4 regions of the Ligilactobacillus equi DSM 15833 genome follow, and region 3 is predicted to be linked to each of the others. Evidence: predicted binding sites of a transcription regulator. Region 3 holds the regulator's gene; each other region holds the start of a gene.
The links. Region 3 encodes Rex, which represses fermentation and respiration genes when NADH is low (regulators of the CRP and FNR family bind a similar motif). Its sites were predicted from a motif close to TTGTGAANTANTTCACAA; they were not measured.
Positions count from the first base shown of each region.

Region 1: a site for Rex is predicted at 1,529-1,546, ahead of FC36_RS06120 (formate/nitrite transporter family protein). Genes of this name have one in related genera too.
Region 2: a site for Rex is predicted at 1,638-1,655, ahead of FC36_RS10280 (NAD(P)-dependent alcohol dehydrogenase). Genes of this name have one in related genera too.
Region 4: a site for Rex is predicted at 1,982-1,999, ahead of FC36_RS04620 (class II fumarate hydratase). Genes of this name have one in related genera too.

Region 1 is NZ_AZFH01000069.1:4,029-7,432, reverse strand. It holds THF riboswitch at 1-95, shown strand, start outside; gene FC36_RS06125 (folate family ECF transporter S component) at 163-705, shown strand; gene FC36_RS06120 (formate/nitrite transporter family protein) at 752-1,516, opposite strand; gene FC36_RS06115 (oxidoreductase) at 1,644-2,684, opposite strand; gene FC36_RS06110 (uracil-DNA glycosylase family protein) at 2,883-3,404, shown strand, end outside.
Region 2 is NZ_AZFH01000192.1:26,828-30,231, reverse strand. It holds gene tnpA (IS200/IS605 family transposase) at 1-297, shown strand, start outside; gene FC36_RS10280 (NAD(P)-dependent alcohol dehydrogenase) at 482-1,603, opposite strand; gene FC36_RS10275 (DNA-3-methyladenine glycosylase I) at 1,713-2,306, opposite strand; gene FC36_RS10270 (MFS transporter) at 2,345-3,404, opposite strand, start outside.
Region 3 is NZ_AZFH01000003.1:15,771-19,174, reverse strand. It holds gene groL (chaperonin GroEL) at 1-348, opposite strand, end outside; gene groES (co-chaperone GroES) at 372-656, opposite strand; gene FC36_RS00995 (CPBP family intramembrane glutamic endopeptidase) at 830-1,462, shown strand; gene FC36_RS00990 (redox-sensing transcriptional repressor Rex) at 1,495-2,136, opposite strand; gene FC36_RS00985 (ABC-F family ATP-binding cassette domain-containing protein) at 2,332-3,404, shown strand, end outside.
Region 4 is NZ_AZFH01000037.1:23,817-27,220, forward strand. It holds gene FC36_RS04610 (Nif3-like dinuclear metal center hexameric protein) at 1-357, shown strand, start outside; gene pepT (peptidase T) at 372-1,613, shown strand; gene FC36_RS04620 (class II fumarate hydratase) at 2,022-3,401, shown strand.

The sequences.
Region 1 (3,404 bases), on a different contig from region 3:
AGGGGTAGGAAGCCTTGCGTAACGGGCCTATGGAACGGAATGTGAACATAGGCAGAATGGTCCATGACCGACGTTTGGTTTTCGCATTCACCATCATAATTGCATAAATTTTTTGGTGCTTGGTCTCCCCCACAAAAATTAATTTTTTTGGGAGATGTTACAATGACAAAATTCTTATCTTTTAAAGGGCCACAAATGAATGTTCGGACCTTAACCTTGGCTGCACTCTTAATCGCCTTAAACGTAGTATTAGGGAAACTATCTGTAGGGTCCGACACCGTCTTTAAAATCAGCCTCGGCTTTATCGCCACTGGCATGATTGGTTACTTTCTAGGTCCTTGGTGGGGCGGAGTTGCCATGGTGGTTAAAGATCTAATCGCTAACACCATTTTTTCTTCAGGCTCGACCTTTTTCCTAGGCTTTACCTTTTCAGCCTTTGTCTCTGGTGTCATCGCAGGTATGATTTTGTACCAGCAAAAAGTCAGCCTCAAGCGTCTTTTCGCTTATGAATTTGTGCAAATTCTCGTGACCAATGTGTTCTTCACAACCTTGTGGATTAACATTTTATACACGACACCCTTTATACAGTTACTAACCGTCCGTTTACCCAAGGAAGTTATCTCTTGGCCTATTGAAGCCATCATTTTATTCCTGGTCTTACGCGCTGTTAGTCGCTTAAACTTACAACAAAAATCAGGCTATTAAAATAGAACCCGTCATACCAAGTTTGGTGTGACGGGTTCTTTTAAAATTATTTTTGCTTCTTGGCAGCAAGTACATATGGTAAGGCTAGGAAGAAAATAGCTCCAATCATGTTACCTAAACTTACCCAGAAAAGGTTGTAGGCAAAGCCACCCAAAGTAATGTTTTGGCCCATAGGAGCTAATAAACCTGCCGTAATGACGGTCATATTAGCCACACTGTGTTCAAAACCGGTGGTGAAGAAAGCTAACAGACACCAGAAAACCATAATCAGTTTAGCTGCATCATTTTTGGTTTGGAAGCCAGACCAAACGGCCAAGCAAACAAGAATGTTACACAAAACCCCGCGAGCCAATAGGGCTTCAATTCCTAAGTGAGTTTTCATGAAAGCAGCGGCTGCTAAAGCTTTTGCCACTCCTTCAACTTGGAGACCACAAGCATTAAAAATCAAGGCCAAAATTACCGCCCCGCAAAGGTTACCTAACCAACATACAAACCACAGATATAACGCGTCCAAGAATTTATTTTGCTTGGTGAAAAGGCCAACCCCTAAGACAAAGTTATTGCCTGTAAAGAGCTCTGCGCCAGCAATAATCACTAAACTCAAAGCCACCCCAAAGCAGAGTCCCATGATTAATTTGGTAGCTGGGATACCTTGTAATTGTCCACTTACGGTAAAGGATAGTAAAATCCCAAAACCAATGTACATACCAGCCAAGCAAGATAAGAGGAAGTAACCAAGTGGATTATTATGTAAAAGAGCTAACTTCTTATTAGCAGCTCCCTTAACTGCTTGAATTGATTCTTGATACATCAAACCACTCCTTTGTGTTATGTTTCACATTCATCCTACCACTTTTGTAGGCGATTTCACCATTCAATTTTCGTTATATTTTTGCCAGAAAAAAAACTCGTCCGACATGAACAAGTTTACTTCTTAATTATAGTTGACCAATTCCTCTTTGATAAGAATGATTGTAGACTGAGAAATCATGGTCATGAAGTTGTTTAGCAGCTTGCGCCGGCCAATTTGGTTGGGCAATTAATTCTCGCCCTACTTCAATTAAATCAGCTTGGTCGTTTTGGAGTAGATATTCTGCTAATTCAGGACTCTTAATTAGTCCTACCGCCGTTACTGGAATCTCAACTGCCGCTTTAATTTTAGCAGAAAAGTTTGCTTGATAACCACCATAAATTGGGAAATTTGGACTCAAAGGTAAGACCCCACCCGTTGAAATATCCAGGCAAGCTACTCCCAATTCTTCTAACCAACGGGCTATTGTTTGATAATCAGCCAGACTATTACCTTCTTGGGCATAAGAAGAAACAGATAAGCGCACCCAAATTGGTAACGAAACCGCTGCTTTAACTTCGGCCACCACTTCTTTTAAGAAACGGAAGCGCGCTGCCAAGGAACCACCATAAGCATCTTGACGGTGGTTGGTCATTGGTTCCAAAAATTGGTTAATTAAGTAGCCGTGAGCGCCATGCAATTGAAGCATGTCGTACCCGGCGGCTTCCGCCCGTTTAGCTGCAGCCACGAAAGCAGCCTTGACTTCTTCAATATCAGCTAAAGTCATTTCCTTGGGCGTCTTAAAGGAACCCTGGTCATCATAGTCTAACGCCGTTGGGGCTAATGGTTGCGTGGCATCTTTTGCCTTACGTCCGGCGTGGCACAATTGTACGCCGACTTTGGTACCGAGCTGGTGGAGTTCAGAAACCATCTTAGCCAAGGCTTGACCTTGAGCATCATTCCATAAACCGAGGTCATTTTTGGTGAGGCGACCTTCCGGAGTAACGGCCGTCGCCTCCTGGATAATCAGTCCCACGCCCCCAATAGCACGCGCTCCATAATGAGCGTGATGGAAACTCGTTGGTAAACCATCTTCAGCTTGCACATCATACATACACATAGGTGGCATAACTACCCGATTTTTCAAGTCTAAACCTGCAATTTGGACAGGTGAAAGTAATTTTGACATGATAATTTCCTCCATTTCAATTTACTTATTTATTATAAGTCTTTTCTTTAAACCACGCAAAATTATGCACAAACAACTCTAGTGAATTCAAACTATAGCTTAGCTTTGTATGATATAATGGAGTCCCTTGGCAGGGGCAAATAGTAATATTTTCCACGGTCCCTACTTTTAGGGGCTATTTTTTATGAGGTGATTTTTATGACAAATCAATTAAACCACATTTTTACAGCTATTAAGGCTGATTCGCAAAATCAAACTTATACTCAGGCTGGGATTAATCCGCTTTACTCTGCCTCACCTGAAGCTAGAATTCTTATTGTTGGACAAGCTCCTGGGCAAAAAGCCCAAGACAGTCAAATGGTCTGGAATGATAAAAGTGGGGACCGCCTTCGAGAGTGGCTTGGTGTGAGTCGCCAAGAATTTTATAACAATCATAAAATTGCTATTATGCCAATGGACTTTTACTTCCCGGGGCATGGTAAAAATGGTGACTTACCACCACGCAAAGGATTCGCGCAAAAGTGGCATCCCCAATTGCTCGCTGCCATGCCAAAGATTGAACTTGTAATTTTAGTCGGAGCCTACGCCAACAAGTACTACCTCAATCTCAAGAGTTCCGTCAAACTTACAGATGTAGTGCGAAACTATCAAAACTATCTCCCCCGCTACTTTCCTTTAGTTCACCCTTCGCCACGCAATCAAATTTGGTTGGCTAAGAAT
Region 2 (3,404 bases), on a different contig from region 3:
CAACGAGTAGCTGATGATAATGAAATAACCATCGAAAATATGGAAGTTATGCCTGACCATGTACATCTGCTAATTTCTTTTCCACCTAGGAAATCAGCGGTTGATGTTATTAAGGCACTAAAAGGTAGAAGTGCATTTATATTTCTAAAAGCACACCCAGAGATTAAAGAACATCAGTATTGGAGCGGACATTTATGGTCTTCTAGTTATTACTTAGGTTCATTAGGTAATATGAGTAAAGAAACAGTGCAAAAATATATTAATGACCAGAAATATAATGCTATGATGAAAAACTAAAAAAGCCCTCACGGGCTTTTTTAGTTAGGGGCTATCCCTCCATAGGTTAAAACCCATGGATTCCCGCCCCGTGGTCATCGAATATATAATAAAAAATCAATCTAAGAATCCAAATTCGAATTCTTAGATTGATTAAAAATTGTTAAACACAGCGATTCGTAAAGAACCGGAGCGCCCGTTTGTCTTAAGCTTCTGGTTGATAGTCTTTATCGATGATTAAGACAGGCTTAATCGTCTTCCCAGAAACCGAATCTGCATTAGCTTGATTAATATCTTCAAAGTCGTAGAACTTTTCGGTCTTTTCATAGTCAAACCAGCCTAACTTGTTAAATTCGATTAAACGTGGAATATCAACTTGAGGGATGGAGTCACCCATGTTAACTCCGACAACCTTCTTGTCATCCACACAAAGGTCATTCCAAGTAGATAATTCAACCAAATGAGGCGTTACCGCAATGGCAGCACAGGTTCCACCTTGTGCTAAAGCCGCCACAGAATCCTTGATGACCGCCGGAATTCCCGTAGTATCAACGGTCCAATCGACACCGTAACCATTAGTTAATTCCCTAATTTTTTCAACTGCATTTTCTTCCTTACTGTTAATAGCATGCGTTGCCCCTAATTCTTGGGCTAATTTCAAACGTTCAGGCACGATATCAACAGCAATCACCTTGATACAGCCAGAAATCTTACCGGCCATCATGGCAGCTAACCCAACGGCCCCGGTTCCAAAGACAGCAATGGTGTCTCCAGGCTTTGGTTGCAAGGTATTAAAGACGGTCCCAGAACCAGTTACGTAACCACAGCCTAAAGGACCTGCCTTCCGCAAATCGACACTTTCGTCAACCTTAACGGCATTTCTTTGGTCAACCACTGTGGTCGTGGTAAAGGATGATTGATTGAACATGTCAGAAACATGCTTACCATCAATTTGGAAGTGGTCTTCACCATCAGCCCGCGTCCCTGACAAATTGTACTTCGCATAGGAACGACATTGGGTTGGAATTCCCTTTAAACAATTATCACACATTCCGTCTGAGTAGAATGATAAAATGACATGATCACCAGGCTTGAAATTGGTAACTTGAGAGCCAACTTTTTCCACAATTCCGGCACCTTCATGTCCTAAGACCACAGGGTACCCAAGGCTAGCATCACCTTTCCGAATGGCTTCGTCAGAGTGACAGATTCCAGAAGCCACCATATGGATTTGTAAGTCAGTGGGACCAACAGCATGTAATTCTACGTCATCACGAACTTCAAAATCAGCACCGACTTCAGGTACAACGGCTGCTTTAATTTTCATAATAGATTACCTCTTCTTGTTTTAATTTACGCCCTTATTATAAACTTCACAAGCAACCGTTTTCAATGACATTTATTCACATTTTAAGTATCATATCTACACTTTTTGACTAATAGCTGACACTACCATCCCCGAAATCAACTTCTTGACATTTCTTCCAGGAAGGACACGACTCCAGGTGATCATTGACCAAACCACAGGCCTGCATCAAAGAATAACAGGTAGTCGGTCCCACAAATTTAAAGCCTAACTTCTTGAGCTTCTTGGCTAAACGTTGAGCGATGGCATCTTGACTCGGAACTTCTTCACTAAATTGCCAGTGATTTAAGATTTGCTGGTGCCCAACCTCATCCCATAAAAGATCATATAAGCTCACTTGTGAATTAGCTAACTTTTGGAGCACCTGAGCATTGTTAATAGTTGCCTCAATCTTGCCCCGATGGCGAATAATAGTTTCGTTTTGTAAGAGTCGGGTCACGTCATCTGCAGTAAAGCGGGCTACCTTTTGCCACTCAAAATCGCAAAAAGCCGCCTTAAACCCATCGTATCGCTTCAAAATCGTTAGCCAAGATAAACCCGCCTGAAAGCTCTCTAGTACCAACATCTCGTATAATTTATTTTCATCATAAACCGGCTTCCCCCATACCTCGTCATGGTATTTTTCGAGTAAAGGATGGGTCAAAGCCCATGGACACTTATCCATCAAAATCACCCCTCTATTATATAAATACGCAAAAAATTTTATTTTAAGCTTTTTTTCTGCCAATTATTGCCCATCAAAGCCAAAATTAATAAACTTGCCCCGGTAACCATAATCGCTCCTAATCCTTGATGCAAGACCTGACGCAAAATTGGTAAAAGTTCTTGCGGTAAAGTTACGGCCGTTTGCGCATCAGTTAACTTGTTTAACATTTTCAAGTTAATGTGGGCATGTTGACTGACACCTTGGGCTAACTTTTGATTAAGCACAATTCCATAAGTCGCCGACATTAAGGATTGAGCTAAGATTCGCATCAAATAAGAAATTGAAGTTGCTACCCCTAAATCAGGCCCTGCATCTTCTTGGACCTTAACTTGTAAAATTACAAAAACCAAACCAACACCAAAGCCCGCAAAGATCCCGGCACCCATTACCCAAACTAAGGAAGCTTGTAGCGATAAGAAAGTCATTATTAGTAGTGTTAGCAAAATCGTTATCAGTCCCACATTTAAGGTTGTCTTAGCACGAAAATGATCTTGAAAGTAAGTTGCCATTTGGGTTCCGATAATATCAGCCACAGCGTTGGGAATCAGGGTCAAGCCCCCAAATAAGGCACTTAGCCCTAGCAGGCCTTGCGCCCAAACCGAAGCATAAGTGTTATAGGCAATAAAGCCACCCCAAGCTAACCCAAAAATGAGAAAGTCCCGTACTAAAGTCCCATTGTGAAAAATTCGTCTTTGAATCAATGGTGCTTCAACACGACCTTCCCACCACCAGAAAAGCCCCAACAAAAGCAGACCCAAAAACACGAACAGCAAAATCCACTCCACTCTGGTTAGCCCAACTAATTGTAGCCCTACTAAGAACGCGCATAACCCGCTCACTAATAGCCCCGCACCTAAGAAATCAAACTGGAATTGATGTGTTGGCACTTCTTCTTGATAATTAACTTGTAGTAACCAGATTGTTAGCAAACCCAGTGGGATATTGATATAAAAAATCCATTCCCAAGCCAAAAAATCAACAATTATCCCACCTAAGAGGGGCCCGAAAATCGAGGCCAACGAAAAACTTGCCCCTAAAAAACCCATGGCCTTCGTC
Region 3 (3,404 bases):
ACGAATGCCCACAGGGTTAGCGCCAGCCGTTACGTTCTTCATACCTTCATTTACGATAGCTTGGGTTAAAACAGTCGCCGTAGTGGTCCCGTCCCCTGCAATATCGTTGGTCTTTGAAGCAACTTCGGCGACTAACTTAGCCCCCATATTTTCAAAGTGATCTTCTAATTCAATAGCTTTAGCAATTGTTACACCATCATTAGTAATGGTTGGTGCCCCAAAACTTTGTTCCAAAACCACATTACGCCCCTTAGGTCCAATCGTTGACTTAACAGTGTTAGCTAACTTGTCAACCCCTTGAAGCATCTTTTTTCTTGCATCTTCTGAGAATTTAATTTCTTTTGCCATTTTCATTTCACCTCATCAAATAATTAATCTACAATTGCGATTAAGTCGTTTTCACGTACCACTAAGTATGTTTCTTGATTGTACTTCACTTCTGTACCAGCATACTTGTCAAATAAGACTAAGTCACCTTCTTTAACACTTAAAGCAACTGTTTGGCCGTTTTCCAAGACGCGACCTGAACCTACTGCCACCACTTTGGCCGTTTGAGGTTTTTCTTTAGCGTTAGAGGCTAAAATAATTCCTCCAACCTTTTGTTCTTCTTGTTCTTGAACTTGTAAAATGACACGATCTCCTAATGGTTTTAGCACGTAGAATCCCTCCATATCTTTTTTAGCACTCTTTGCACTTGAGTGCTAATGATTACAAGTATTACTATAAACGCTTTCCTTAAAAAATGCAAGCCTTATTTAGCACTTTATTTCATCGAGTGCTAAAATGTGCTATACTAAGCCCTAGAAAACAATAGAAAGAGAATCCATTTATGACTAATTCACGAAATAGTTTCGCCATTTTAATAACCTATTGCCTCTTCCAAATACTCAATACTCTTTGCCTTAATCTTTTGCCCTTAAAGGCACAACCTTACCTTTGGGGTACTTTACTTGCTTTACTGGCTTGCGCAGCCATGTTTGGGATTCAAAAAAAATTTACTTTTCATAATCCCTATGACCAAGCCCATATCAGTGGTCCTCAAAGTTTACTCTGGAGTTTGGGTGGAGCTCTAGGCTTATTCTTAGTTCAAATTTTGGGTTTAAACCTCGAATACCTCCTTTTAGGACAAAAGCTTACTTCCGCCAATACCAGCCTCTTGTTAACTATAATCGGCAAATATCCTTACTTTACGCTAACTGTTGTTTTAGCGCTCCCTATTTTGGAAGAATTTGTCTTTCGCAAAGTAATCTTTGGTAATCTCAGTCAACATATTTCTCCTCTCGGGGCAGCCCTGCTTTCGAGCTTGCTCTTTGCCTTAGCTCATGGCGACGGACACTACCTAACTTATGCCGGGATGGGCTTACTTTTATGTGGGGTTTATGCCAAAACTCACCGACTCACTAGCTCCATGTTAAGTCATATTCTAATGAATGCTGCTATTTTAATTATGGCATACTACTAAAAAAGACCAAGAAGGCTCATTCTTGGTCTTTTTTATTCATCCTCAGTCCCAAAACGGTCTAAGAAGTAAATTAAAGTTTGTAATTCATTCGTTAAATCAACATTTTGTACCCGCATATGTTCCGGCACATTGATCCGTAAGGGTGTAAAGTTCAAAATCCCTTTAATCCCGGTTTCCGTCAATTCATCAGTCACTTTCTGAGCAACTGGTGCAGGCACCGTCAAAATTGCAATCTCAATCTGCTGTGCATTAAGTTGCTCTTTCATATCTGACATCGGATAAATAGGTACCCCACTTTGAATCGTACCAGCAATCTCTTCATTAATATCGAAAGCTGCACTAATACGAACATTGCTTCCACCATGGAAGTTGAAGTTCAAAAGCGCATGTCCCAAGTTACCGACCCCAATCAAAGCTACATTAGTTAGCCGGTCTTGGTTTAAAACCTTTTTGAAAAATTCAACCAAAGAAGCAATATCATAACCATAACCACGCTTACCTAAAGCACCAAAGTAAGAAAAATCACGGCGAATTGTCGCCGAGTCGACTTTTACTGCTTCAGCCAATTCAGTTGAGGAAATCCGGGTCTTACCGGAATCAGCTAAGATATTGAGGTATCGATAGTAAATTGGTAACCGCTTGGCTGTCGCATTAGGAATATTTTCAGTAGCCATTTCATTCTTCCTTTCACATAGTTTTTATTTCTATTCTACCACATCTGAGTCCTGAAAATAAAGCATAATCATCTAATGTTTTGGACAATATAAGAACAAAATACTATATTTTTCACAAACTTAACTTTTTAAAAAATCCCTCGTTTATGCTAAAATTAAGAGGACTAAATTTACAAAAAGTGTAGGAATATAAAAATGATTTTACTGCAAGCGCAACAAGTTGCTCGCCATTTTGGCGCAGACGTCTTGTTTGAAAATATTAATCTCGAAATTCAAGATAATTCCCGGATTGCCTTAGTCGGAAGAAACGGCGCCGGAAAATCAACGCTAATTAAAATGATTATCGGTGAAAGTGAGCCTAGTGCCGGCAACATCGCCAGAAAAAAAGATTTAACCATCGGTTACCTAGCGCAAAATGCCGACATTTCCTCTGACCGGACGATTATGGATGAAATGTTAGCTGTGTTTGACTATCTTCAAGACATGGAAAAACAAATCCACCAATTAGAAAGCGCCATGGCCAATCCTGATGCTGACCATCAAAGCCCTGAATACGCGCGGATTTTAAAGCAATATGACCAATTACAACACGATTTTAAGGAACAAAACGGTTATGGTTATGTCAATGAAATTAAGTCTGTTCTCCACGGTTTCCACTTTGAAGAAGCCGACCATGACCGCTTGATATCTTCCCTTTCCGGAGGGCAAAGAACCCGCCTCGCCTTGGCTAAGTTATTGTTAGAAAAGCGTGACTTATTAATTTTGGACGAACCAACCAATCACTTAGATATTGATACTTTGACCTGGTTAGAAAGTTACCTCCAAAGTTATGCCGGTGCCCTTTTAATTGTCTCCCACGACCGTTACTTCCTAGATAAAATTGTCAACGAAGTTTACGAAATTAGCCATAATAAATGCCACCACTACCACGGCAATTACAGTCAATATATTGATGAAAAAGCCCAACGTCTCCAACAAGAATGGAAGCAATACGAAAAGCAACAAGTTGAAATCAATAAGTTGGAAGATTTTGTCAACCGTAACTTGGTCCGAGCTTCAACAACCAAACGAGCCCAAAGTCGACGGAAACAATTGGAAAAAATGGATCGCTTAGATCGACCTGAAGGTTTAGAAAAAGGACCACATTTCACCTTCTCCACTAAAAAAAACAGTGGGAACTTAGTCCTAACCGTCACTGATGCTGCCATTGGTTATGATGGCAATATCATCTCTGAACCCATCGACTTTGAAGTTCGTAAAAACAATAT
Region 4 (3,404 bases), on a different contig from region 3:
GTTGCAGAATTTAGTAATTATTGTAAAAAAACTTTTCATTTATCTGGATTACGCTTAATCTCCAAGGATTTAAATGCTACAATTAAAAAGGTTGCGGTATTAGGTGGTTCAGGGGGCAAGTTCTATTCTGAAGCCCTAAAGCAAGGAGCGGATGCCTATGTGACTGGAGATATTTCTTATCATACCGGCCATGATATCTTAGCGAGTGGCTTACATGGTTTTGATTTGGGTCACCATATCGAAGCGATTTGTGAAGTGAAACTAAGTGAAGGCTTGACGAACCAAGCGCAAAAAGCTGGCTGGCAGTTAAAAATTGTCACCAATCAAATTAATACCGACCCATTTACTTTTAGATAAGAGGTGCACTTTTGATGGAAAAGTATGAAAATTTAATTCCCCGTTTTTTAAAGTATGTCAAAGTTAATACCCGCTCAGATGAAGCTTCTAAGACGGTTCCTTCCACCCCTAGTTTAGTGGAATTTGCTAAAAATTTAGCCCAAGAGCTTGAAGAAATTGGTTTGCAAGATGTGCAAATCATGGATGATGGCTATGTTTTTGCGACTTTGCCAAGTAATTTGGATTATGACGTTCGGACTGTAGGTTTCATCTCTCACTTTGACACTGCGGATTTCAACGCTGAAAATGTCAATCCGCAAATCGTGGAAAACTATGATGGTCAGTCAGTGATTAATTTAGATGCTGAGGGTAAATTTGTTTTAGACCCGGCTGAATTTCCAAGTTTAAAAAAATACCAAGGCCACACCTTAATTACGACAGATGGGTTGACCTTATTAGGGGCCGATGATAAGGCTGGCGATGCTGAGATTATTACTGCGATGGAATACTTGATTCAACATCCAGAAATTAAACATGGTCCTGTGAAAGTTGCTTTTGGACCGGATGAAGAAATAGGGACTGGGGCGGATAACTTCCATGTCAAAGAATTTGGTGCAGATTTTGCCTACACTGTGGATGCTGGCCCTCTAGGTGAGTTGGAATATGAAACTTTTAACGCGGCCCAATTGGAATTAACCTTCCATGGTAAAAATGTGCACCCCGGTTCAGCTAAGGGCTTGATGATTAATGCCTTACAATTAGCGGTTGATTTCCAAAACCAATTACCAGCTAATGACGTACCTGAAAAAACCGATGGTCGTCAAGGTTTCTATCACTTGCTTAAAATTGAAGGAACTGTTGAGGAAGCTAAAGCGGTTTACATTATTCGCGATCACGATCGCCAAATTTTCGAAGCACGTAAGAAATTAGTTGAAGATATTGTGTCCTTTATGAACGAAAAAGCTGGCCGTGGGGTGGTCTCTTACGAAATGTATGATCAATACTACAACATGCGTGAAATCTTAGAAAAAGACATGTCAGTGGTAGAAGTAGCCAAAAAAGCGATGGAAAACTTAGATATTAAGCCAATTATTGAACCGGTTCGTGGGGGGACTGATGGCTCTAAGATTTCATTCTTAGGTTTACCAACACCTAACTTCTTTGCCGGTGGTGAAAATATGCACGGTCGTTACGAATACGTATCAACTACGGTAATGGCCCAAGCTACAGATACCATTTTAGAAATTATTCGTTTAGTTGCTGCTGAAAAAGCTTAGGTATAAAGTAAAGCTGACATGCTAGAAAAAGAGCCTAGCACGTCGGCTTTTACTGTTTTTGCCAAAATTTGACGGTCAGGGTAAATAAAAGGACGCTAATGGTTAGATGGCAATAAAAGATTTGAAATTTTGTATACTAATGTTATCAGCAACCCCAAGATTTCCCCTTGAAAAAGCTGATTGCTAATTAACATAAATCTAACTTAACCCAATTCCCCTTAAAATGGGTTAGTTACATCTTTATTTGACCCTTGATTTTCCCCTATCGAGGGTCTTTTTGTCGTTGCATATTCATAATGAATATATGGCACAAATAGTGTTAAGTTTGAGGATTTTTGACTATGTTAAAGGTACATGCTATATTGGAATTGTGAAATAAAAAACAAGTAGAAATTGGAGGAATTCAAGATGGTGGAATACCGTGTTGAGTCAGATACCTTAGGTGACGTAAAAATTCCCGCTGATGCTTTATGGGGACCACAAACTGAAAGGAGTCGGCACAATTTTCCAACCGGGAAACTTATGCCCTTGAATTTAATTCGGGCTTTAATTCAATTAAAAAAGGCAGCCGCGCAAGCTAATTTTACTTTGGATAATTTAACTGCTGAAAAGAGTACTTTAATTGTTAAAGCTTGTAATGAATTGTTAAATTTAGGCGATGAAGAATTACAAAAAGCCTTTCCCTTGAAAATTTATCAAACAGGTTCTGGAACCCAGACAAACATGAATACCAACGAAGTTATTGCTCATGTGGCTGCCAAGTTGGATGACAGTGTGGAAATTTTACCAAACGACGATGTTAATCGAGGCCAAAGTTCAAATGACATCTACCCAACAGCCATGAATATTGTGGCAATTGAAGCCGTAAAGAACTTAGAAGAATCGGTGCAAACTCTAATTGCTGCATTGGAAGAAAAGCAAGCAAAGTACTGGTACACTGTGAAAATTGGGCGGACGCACTTACAAGATGCAACCCCATTGACTTTCGGGCAAGAAATTTCTGGCTGGGTTTCTATGTTGGAACATGATTTAGAATACCTCAGGCAATTAGCTCCAACTCTAAATGAATTAGCTATTGGGGGAACTGCAGTGGGAACTGGTTTGAATGCTGTACCTGGTTTTGCCGATATAATTGCAAAGAAGATGTCTGATATCTATCATACGGACTTTACGGCTACTTCTAATAAATTTTATGGATTAGCAGCCCACTCCGGCCTAAATGTTGTGCACGGGGCTTTCAAGTCTTTGGCTAGTGATATGATGAAGATTGCTAATGATATTCGTTTTTTGGCTTCTGGTCCACGAGCTGGGTATGGTGAATTGAAGATTCCTGCTAACGAACCAGGCTCATCTATCATGCCAGGAAAAGTTAACCCAACTCAATGTGAAGCTGTAACTATGGCTGCTGTGCGTGTTATGGGGAATGATGTAGTAGTAACGATGTCTGCTTCACAAGGTAACTTTGAAATGAACGTCTTTAAACCTGTTTTGATTGATGCCTTCCTAGAGTCGGCAGATTTATTAGCTGGTACGATTGATGGTTTTACGGAACACTTAGTTAAAGGCTTAGAAGTCAATGAAAAACGCATGGAAGAATTGGTTGAAAATTCTTTGATGACTGTGACGGCTTTATCACCACATATCGGTTACCACGACAGTGCGGTGATTGCGCAAACCGCCGAAAGAAATGGGGTTACTTTACGGCAAGCCGCCTTGGAATCTGGTAAGGTAACTGCAGAACAATATGACGAATGGGTGAATCCCTTAAAGATGACCAACGTCGATTAGCGA